Regions from separate parts of the Pararhizobium sp. LjRoot238 genome, predicted to be linked through region 2. Evidence: riboswitches for the same ligand, from Rfam matches in the RefSeq annotation. Region 2 holds a riboswitch; the other holds the start of a gene.
The links. A riboswitch is a leader RNA that binds a small molecule or an ion and turns the genes downstream of it on or off. The one in region 2 is predicted to bind thiamine pyrophosphate.
Positions count from the first base shown of each region.

Region 1: it holds a riboswitch for thiamine pyrophosphate, as region 2 does, so the genes downstream of both, thiB (thiamine ABC transporter substrate binding subunit) here and thiC (phosphomethylpyrimidine synthase ThiC) in region 2, are expected to answer to the same signal.

Region 1 is NZ_CAXUPP020000001.1:1,592,477-1,596,267, forward strand. Features, by position in the region: gene ACSQ3F_RS07870 (MDR family MFS transporter) at 1-4, shown strand, start outside; gene ACSQ3F_RS07875 (DUF2806 domain-containing protein) at 253-1,254, opposite strand; TPP riboswitch at 1,584-1,701, shown strand; gene thiB (thiamine ABC transporter substrate binding subunit) at 1,743-2,753, shown strand; gene thiP (thiamine/thiamine pyrophosphate ABC transporter permease ThiP) at 2,785-3,791, shown strand, end outside.
Region 2 is NZ_CAXUPP020000002.1:395,815-399,605, reverse strand. Features, by position in the region: gene bioB (biotin synthase BioB) at 1-243, opposite strand, end outside; gene ACSQ3F_RS23090 (GntR family transcriptional regulator) at 457-1,125, opposite strand; TPP riboswitch at 1,299-1,437, shown strand; gene thiC (phosphomethylpyrimidine synthase ThiC) at 1,532-3,367, shown strand; gene thiO (glycine oxidase ThiO) at 3,370-3,791, shown strand, end outside.

The DNA.
Region 1 (3,791 bases), on a different contig from region 2:
GTGAGACCCTCACCCGATCCGCAGGTGATGGGAGGCCGGACTTCCACCGGCTGGCACTGTTCGCCTGGTCATTCGGCTCTCATTGATCCGCGAAGCGATCGGGCCGAGCTGCTGAAGCGCTAGACAGAAAAAGCGGGTGACGAATAAACTTCCCCGCTTTTGAACTCGAACCGAGGGGCAGCCTCGGGTTTTTCTTTGCCCCTCTACTCCCTCCCAAGGCGGCCGGGACGGAGGCTGTTAGAAGGCAGAAATTCACTGTTGTGGCACGTCGTTTGCCGTTCGCTCCCAAACTCGCTGCAGATCAGAAGCAAAGACCTTATTACCATCGCGCACGATTCGACCTCGCTCGATAGTCTTAATCACGGGCTTCCCCTTAAGTTCTTGAATAAATAACTCTATCGCCGCTTCAGAGGGCTTGGGCCGGACGATTGGGTATACTTGCATGGCTGTGGTGGAAATTGTCGTGCACTCAAATTTATACTGGCTTCCGGGGTCTGCTCTCGCCACGATTGCAACATCGCCCATGGCATGTATTCTTAATCCGTCCTCCCGAACGTCTACTGTCACTATAGTGTCAATGTCTAGCTGACCTATAAGGCCAGCCTCACGGGCTTTCTGCATCATCATAAATGTTTCGCCTGATACTTCCCCGATGAGGGCCCCATTAATATCTACAACCCTTGAAAGCAAAGCCTCCGCGGCTAGCGCCGTTTCTTTGTCTAAGACAGACAAAAACTGCAATGTCTTCAGTGAGAATGCGTTTGGTTTTCTGATTTCACCGGCCAATACGCGTGCCCAAGTCTCCCTCAACTCTTCGGAACTTGCTTTCGCCGCGTGCTGCTCGAACACATTCAGCCAATCATCCGACGGTCCCTCGCTTCCCGGCTGGGCTGGTTCTTCAGATAGCTGTTCGACCACTTTGACAGCCACGGCCTCTCGGTTTTCCTGCTCCCTAAAGGCGCGGCCAAGAAGATTGTCCAAGCCTCGGCCAAGTAGCCTTTCATCTTGAATACCGAGCTCCGCGGCTTTTTCGCTAAGGACTTGCATCACCTTCGATCGAGCCTCCGTTTCATCGCGGATAGTCTGAGCTTTTTGCTCAAGCCAAGCCGCTGGGATTTCAACTGCGGCGCCAACCAGCCGGCTAATCGCCTTGCCGGCTGGGCCTGCTATAAGTTGAGGTAAACCGCCCTCTGCGACGCCAGCCAACGCGTCCTTCCAGGTAGTTGGCAAATTTTGCTGCTCGTCTCCGGTCATCTCTATCTCCCCCTAAAGGGAAGATCAAAGCATGATTCTCCGAAAACGCGAGTCCTTATCGGTGATGACTCGACTCTCCCCCGCGTTCCGGGTGCTGGGCCTAAGTACAGATAGACAACCTCTGTCGAACCGTGAGAGCCTGCCTCGGCAATGCACTTACGCCTGCAATATCGCGGCTCATGTAGTCGCAGCCGATATAGTCGATCGTGTATTCCGCTGGTGGCTCTCCCTGCTTTCCCCCATAGGGAAGGGCCCGACCGCGCAAGAGGCAGCCCCCGGCGTTTCCCTCGCCCCTCTTGCCAAGCATTTCACTCAAGTCTAAATCTCCTTCTGCTCTAACGGGGTGCCGTTTGTCCTACCTGGACGATCGGCTGAGAGGCTTCAAACAGCCAACCCGCGGAACCTGATCCGGTTTGCACCGGCGGAGGGATTAGACGGCACATTTCAGCGCCCTATTCCCCATCCACTTGGATTTAAAGGAGGCGCTGATGCGCACGGCATTGATTTCCCTGATTGCGGCCCTTGCCGCCCTGACGCCGCCTGTCGCGGTCTCCGCGCAAGACAAGACGCTGACCGTCTACACCTATGAAAGCTTCACCAGCGAATGGGGACCAGCGGCCAAGGTCGCCGAGGCCTTCGAAAAGACCTGCCAATGCAAGGTCGAGTATGTCAGCGTTGCCGACGGCGTCGAGCTTTTGACCCGGCTGAAGCTCGAGGGGGCCGCCTCCAAGGCCGATATCGTTCTCGGTCTCGACACCAATCTCGTCTCCGAAGCCAAGGCGACCGGCTTTTTCGCGCCGCACGGTGTCGATACGTCCGCCGTCAAGGTTCCCGGCGGCTTTTCCGACGACGTCTTCGTTCCCTATGATTACGGCCATTTCGCCGTGATCTATGACACTGAGACACTGAAGGAACCGCCGAAGAGCCTGAAGGAACTGGTGGAGGGCGATCCGAGCCAGAAGATCGTCATCGAGGACCCGCGCACCTCGACGCCGGGCCTTGGCCTGCTGCTGTGGGTCAAATCGGTCTATGGCGATCAGGCCGGTGCCGCCTGGGCCAAGCTCAAGGATCGCGTCCTGACGGTAACGCCCGGCTGGTCGGAGGCTTACGGCCTGTTCACCAAGGGCGAGGCGCCAATGGTGCTGTCCTATACCACCTCGCCCGCCTATCACATGGTCGCGGAAGGAACCGACCGCTATCAGGCGGCCGCCTTCTCGGAAGGCCATTACATCCAGATCGAAGTGGCCGGCATGACGAAAAGCGCCAAGGACCCGGCTCTTGCCAAGGACTTCCTTTCCTTCGTCACCGGGCCGGAGTTCCAGTCGATCATTCCGACGACCAACTGGATGATGCCCGTCGCCGCGACCAAGGAGCCGCTGCCGGAAGCCTTCGGCAAGCTGGTCAATCCGCAAAAGACTTATCTGATGTCTTCCGACGAGGTTGCCGCCAACCGCAAGGCCTGGATCGACGAATGGCTCGCCGCCATGAGCAAGAACTGAGTTTCGATTGCCCGGCGGTCTTGAAAAGCGTCTGACCTTGGCTGCCGGGGCGCTCTGCCTCGGCGGTATCGTCCTGTTCGTCTGTCTCGCCGCCTATGCCCTGCTTGCCTTCGATGCGCCGGGTACATCCGGGCAAGGCGGTCTCTTCGACGCCTATATCTGGCGTGTGATGCGGTTCACGCTGCTGCAGGCCTCGCTCTCGACATTCCTGTCGATCGTGCTCGCCATTCCCGTTGCCCGTGCTTTGGCGCGGCAACCGTCCTTTCCCGGCCGCGTCTGGATCATTCGGCTGTTGGCGTTGCCGCTCGGCCTGCCGGCGCTGGTTGCGGCGCTGGGTCTGATCGGCATCTGGGGGCGGCAGGGCATACTCAACACAGCCTTCGCCTGGCTGGGGCTGGATCAGCCGATCAGCATCTACGGACTTTCCGGAATCCTGCTGGCGCATGTCTTTTTCAACCTGCCGCTTGCCGCGCGGTTGATGCTCGGCGGACTGGATCGTATCCCCGGCGAATATTGGCTGGTCGGCGCCAATCTCGGCATGCGGCCGCTTTCGATCTTCCGCTTTGTTGAATGGCCGGCCATTCGCGGTCTGCTTCCGGGCATCGCCGGCCTCATCTTCATGCTCTGCGTCACCAGTTTCACCCTGGTCTTGACGCTCGGCGGCGGGCCGGCGGCGAGTACCATCGAGGTGGCGATCTATCAGGCGCTGCGCTTCGATTTCGATCCGCCGCGTGCGATCGCCCTGTCGTTGCTGCAAATCGCTCTTACCGCGGTCTTGCTGGTGGCGATGCGCCTTTTGACGCCGAGAGCCGAGGAAGGTCATGGCGGCGGTCGCGAGGTCAGGCGCTTCGATGGCCGAAATCTCTCGGGCAGGGTGGGCGACGGCTTGGCAATCGCGCTCGCCGTGCTGTTCCTTGCACTGCCGCTCGGTTCCGTCATCGCCTCCGGTCTGCGGGCCGATCTCTGGAAGCTCGTGGGCGATCCGATGGCGCAGCAGGCCCTGTTCACCAGCCTTGTCATAGCACTTGTGTCAGGCAC
Region 2 (3,791 bases):
AGAGTGCGCTGACTGGCTGCAATAGCCGCAATCCTCGGCGCAGCCGCCGGTCTTGATCGACAGCAGCCGGCTCATCTGCACGGCGTTGGGATCGAAATTCGCCCGGTGAACGGTCTGTGCCCGAAACAACAGATCGTTGAACGGAGAATTATAGATAATTTTCGCCTGAGCGAGCGACGTCGACTCCGACGGGGTGACGACGGACAGTTCAACGCGGTCTGCGGCTGTGCTTCCTTGCAACATTTTCGATAGATTCCCCTCTTGTCGCGCCTGCCTTCAAGCTCACTATAGATAAGACCTGATATTATCTATAATTTATTGTGGCGCAATCGGACGCAAGCGCCCTTTCGTTGAGGGTGGGAAAAACTTCAATCAAAGCGAGAATTCAGGAGGACGGCACGGCCTCGCAGTTTGACGCGTATCGGTCGGAAAAACCTGTCGGAACAGGGCCAACCGTCAGCCGACGATCGCGAAGGCGTCACGCGTCGTTCCCGACGCACTCCGGACGGGTTTTTGCCCGATCCACTGCACGTGGCGCTCGAGAACGGCGGCGGCGTTCTCGACATTGCCCTGACGCAGAAACGTCAGGATGGCGCGATGGTCGTGATCGGTACGAACTTCCCATTCGGAGCGCCAGCTGGCGAACAGGAAGCGGGCGCTGGCGGCATGCAGATCGTTGATCGCGGCAAGCAGGCGCGGCATGCCGCAGGGCGTGAGGATCAGGCTGTGAAAACGCCGGTTCGCCTCCTCCCAGGATCGAACGTCGCGGGAATTGTCGCCGGCGACCGTCGCCTCTTCGGCGAGATCGAGGATCGATGGCGTCAGGTGCGGTGCTGCGTGGCGAAGCGCCAGCACTTCGAGCGCGGCGCGCATCTGCGCGACTTCGCGGACTTCCTTGAGATCGAAGGACGCGACCCGCACGCCACGGCGCGGCTCGCTGACCGCAAGGCCTTGCGCCTCCAGCCGGCGAAAGGCTTCGCGCACGGGCACATGGCTCGTTCCGAACTCCTCGGCAATATGATCCTGCCGCAGCTTCGTGCCCGGATCGAGCTCTCCCGTCACGATCCTGTCGGCAAGGATGCGGCTGATACGGCTGGCAATTGTGTCTTCGAGCGTCGAGGTCATTTTTTATAGATAATTTGCTGCAGCCACGCTGTCGAGACGAAGACTGAAATCATTGAAAATCTTTACAGCTTGCCGTGCAGGCGCAAAGGAGCAGCCGGTCGCCGCTTGACGCGTCATCACCCAGGCCACGCCAACAGCCCTTGACGCATCGTCCAGAACCATGCCTTACTGACCGCATTCACCAGGGGGGTCCCGACAAGGGGCTGAGATTCTGCTGGCGTGACAGGCGGTTCTTCCGCCCTCAAGCAGCGCAGTGACCCGTTGAACCTGATCCAGTTCATACTGGCGTAGGGACGGTGCGAGCGCTGCCATGACTCGATTTCCGTTTGCGGATTCGTGTCAGCGTCTTTCCATCATTCCGGCTCTAAAGGACTGGGTCTCCAACCTAAAATTTGGAGCCTCAACCATGAATATTGCCGCAAAAAACCTCACCCCGACTGTCACCACAGGCCCCCTGCCGGCCTCGCGCAAAGTCCATGTTCCGGGTGAACGGCATCCGGACATCCGCGTGCCGATGCGGGAGATCGCGCTTCATCCAACGTCGGGCGAACCGCCGGTCACCGTCTATGATTCCTCCGGTCCCTACACCGATTCCACCCTCACCGTTTCGATCGACGCCGGGCTACCTCGACTGCGCCACGCCTGGGTGACGGCGCGTGGTGACGTCGAGGCGTATGAGGGCCGGCATGTCAAACCCGAAGACAACGGCTTTGCCACCGGCGAACGGCTGACGCCGGAATTTCCGATCCGCAACCGGCCGCTCAAGGCCAGGGACGGCAAGGCCGTCACCCAGCTTGCCTATGCGCGGGCCGGGATCATCACGCCAGAGATGGAATACATCGCCATCCGCGAAAACCTCGGGCGCAAGGCCGCAAAGGAGGCTCTGGTTCGTGACGGCGAAAGTTTTGGCGCCCGCATTCCGGATCACGTCACAGCCGAGTTCGTGCGCGAGGAAGTTGCGCGCGGGCGGGCGGTCATCCCGGCGAACATCAATCACCCCGAATCCGAACCGATGATCATCGGCCGCAATTTCCTGGTGAAAATCAACGCCAATATCGGCAATTCCGCCGTCACCTCCTCGATGGCCGAGGAAGTCGAGAAGATGGTGTGGGCGACCCGCTGGGGTGCCGATACGGTGATGGACCTGTCAACCGGCCGTAACATCCACAACATCCGCGAGTGGATCATCCGCAATTCGCCGGTGCCGATCGGCACGGTGCCGCTCTATCAGGCGCTGGAAAAGGTCAACGGAATTGCCGAGGATCTCACCTGGGAGGTCTTCCGCGACACGCTGGTCGAGCAGGCCGAGCAGGGCGTCGACTATTTCACCATCCACGCCGGCGTGCGGCTTCACTACATTCCGCTCACCGTCAACCGCGTCACCGGCATCGTCTCGCGCGGCGGTTCGATCATGGCCAAGTGGTGTCTGCATCACCACAAGGAGAGCTTTCTCTACGAGCACTTCGAAGAGATCTGCGACATCTGCCGCGCCTATGACGTCTCCTTCTCGCTTGGCGACGGCCTGCGTCCCGGCTCGATCGCCGATGCCAACGACGCCGCGCAGTTCGCGGAACTGGAGACGCTGGGCGAACTGACGCAGATCGCCTGGGCGAAAGATTGCCAGGTGATGATCGAAGGCCCCGGCCACGTGCCGATGCACAAGATCAAGGAAAACATGGACAAGCAGTTGGAAGTCTGCGGCGAAGCCCCGTTCTATACGCTCGGGCCGCTGACGACCGACATTGCGCCAGGCTACGATCACATCACCTCGGGCATTGGTGCTGCCATGATCGGCTGGTTCGGCACGGCTATGCTCTGCTACGTCACGCCGAAGGAGCATCTTGGCCTACCCGACCGCAACGACGTCAAGGTCGGGGTCATCACCTACAAGATCGCCGCCCATGCCGCCGACCTTGCCAAGGGGCATCCGGCAGCCCAGCTGCGCGACGACGCGCTATCGCGGGCCCGTTTCGAGTTCCGCTGGGAAGACCAGTTCAACCTCTCGCTCGATCCGGAAACGGCGCGCTCCTTCCACGACGAAACCCTGCCGAAGGAAGCCCACAAGGTCGCGCATTTCTGCTCGATGTGTGGCCCGAAATTCTGCTCCATGCGGATATCGCATGACATCCGCGCCGAGGCCCAGAAGGAGGGGTTGGAAGCGATGGCCGCGAAGTTCCAGGCGGGCGGCGATCTCTATATGCCGCTTGGCACCGATGGAAACGCTCCGCCCGCGGGAGAGTAACCATGCGCGTCCTGATCAGGGGGGCCGGCGTTGCCGGCCTCACCCTTGCCCATGAACTGGCAGCGCGCAGGGTTCATGTCGAGATCGCGGAGACGGCGGCGCGGGCCGGCGGCGGTGCCTCATGGTTCGCCGGCGGCATGCTGGCGCCATGGTGTGAAAGGGAAAGTGCGCCTGACACCGTACTGACGCTTGGGCGCACTGCCGCCGACTGGTGGGACGCCGCTCTGCCCGGCCATGTCATCCGCAAGGGCACGCTGGTTGTCGCACCGCCGCGGGATACCGGCGAGCTTGCCCGCTTCGCGGCCCGCACCTGCGCGTGCGACTGGCTGGATGCGGATCAAGTTGCAGCAGCGGAACCGGACCTTGCCGGGCGGTTTCAAAAGGCGCTGTTTTTCCGGGACGAAGCGCATCTCGATCCGCGACG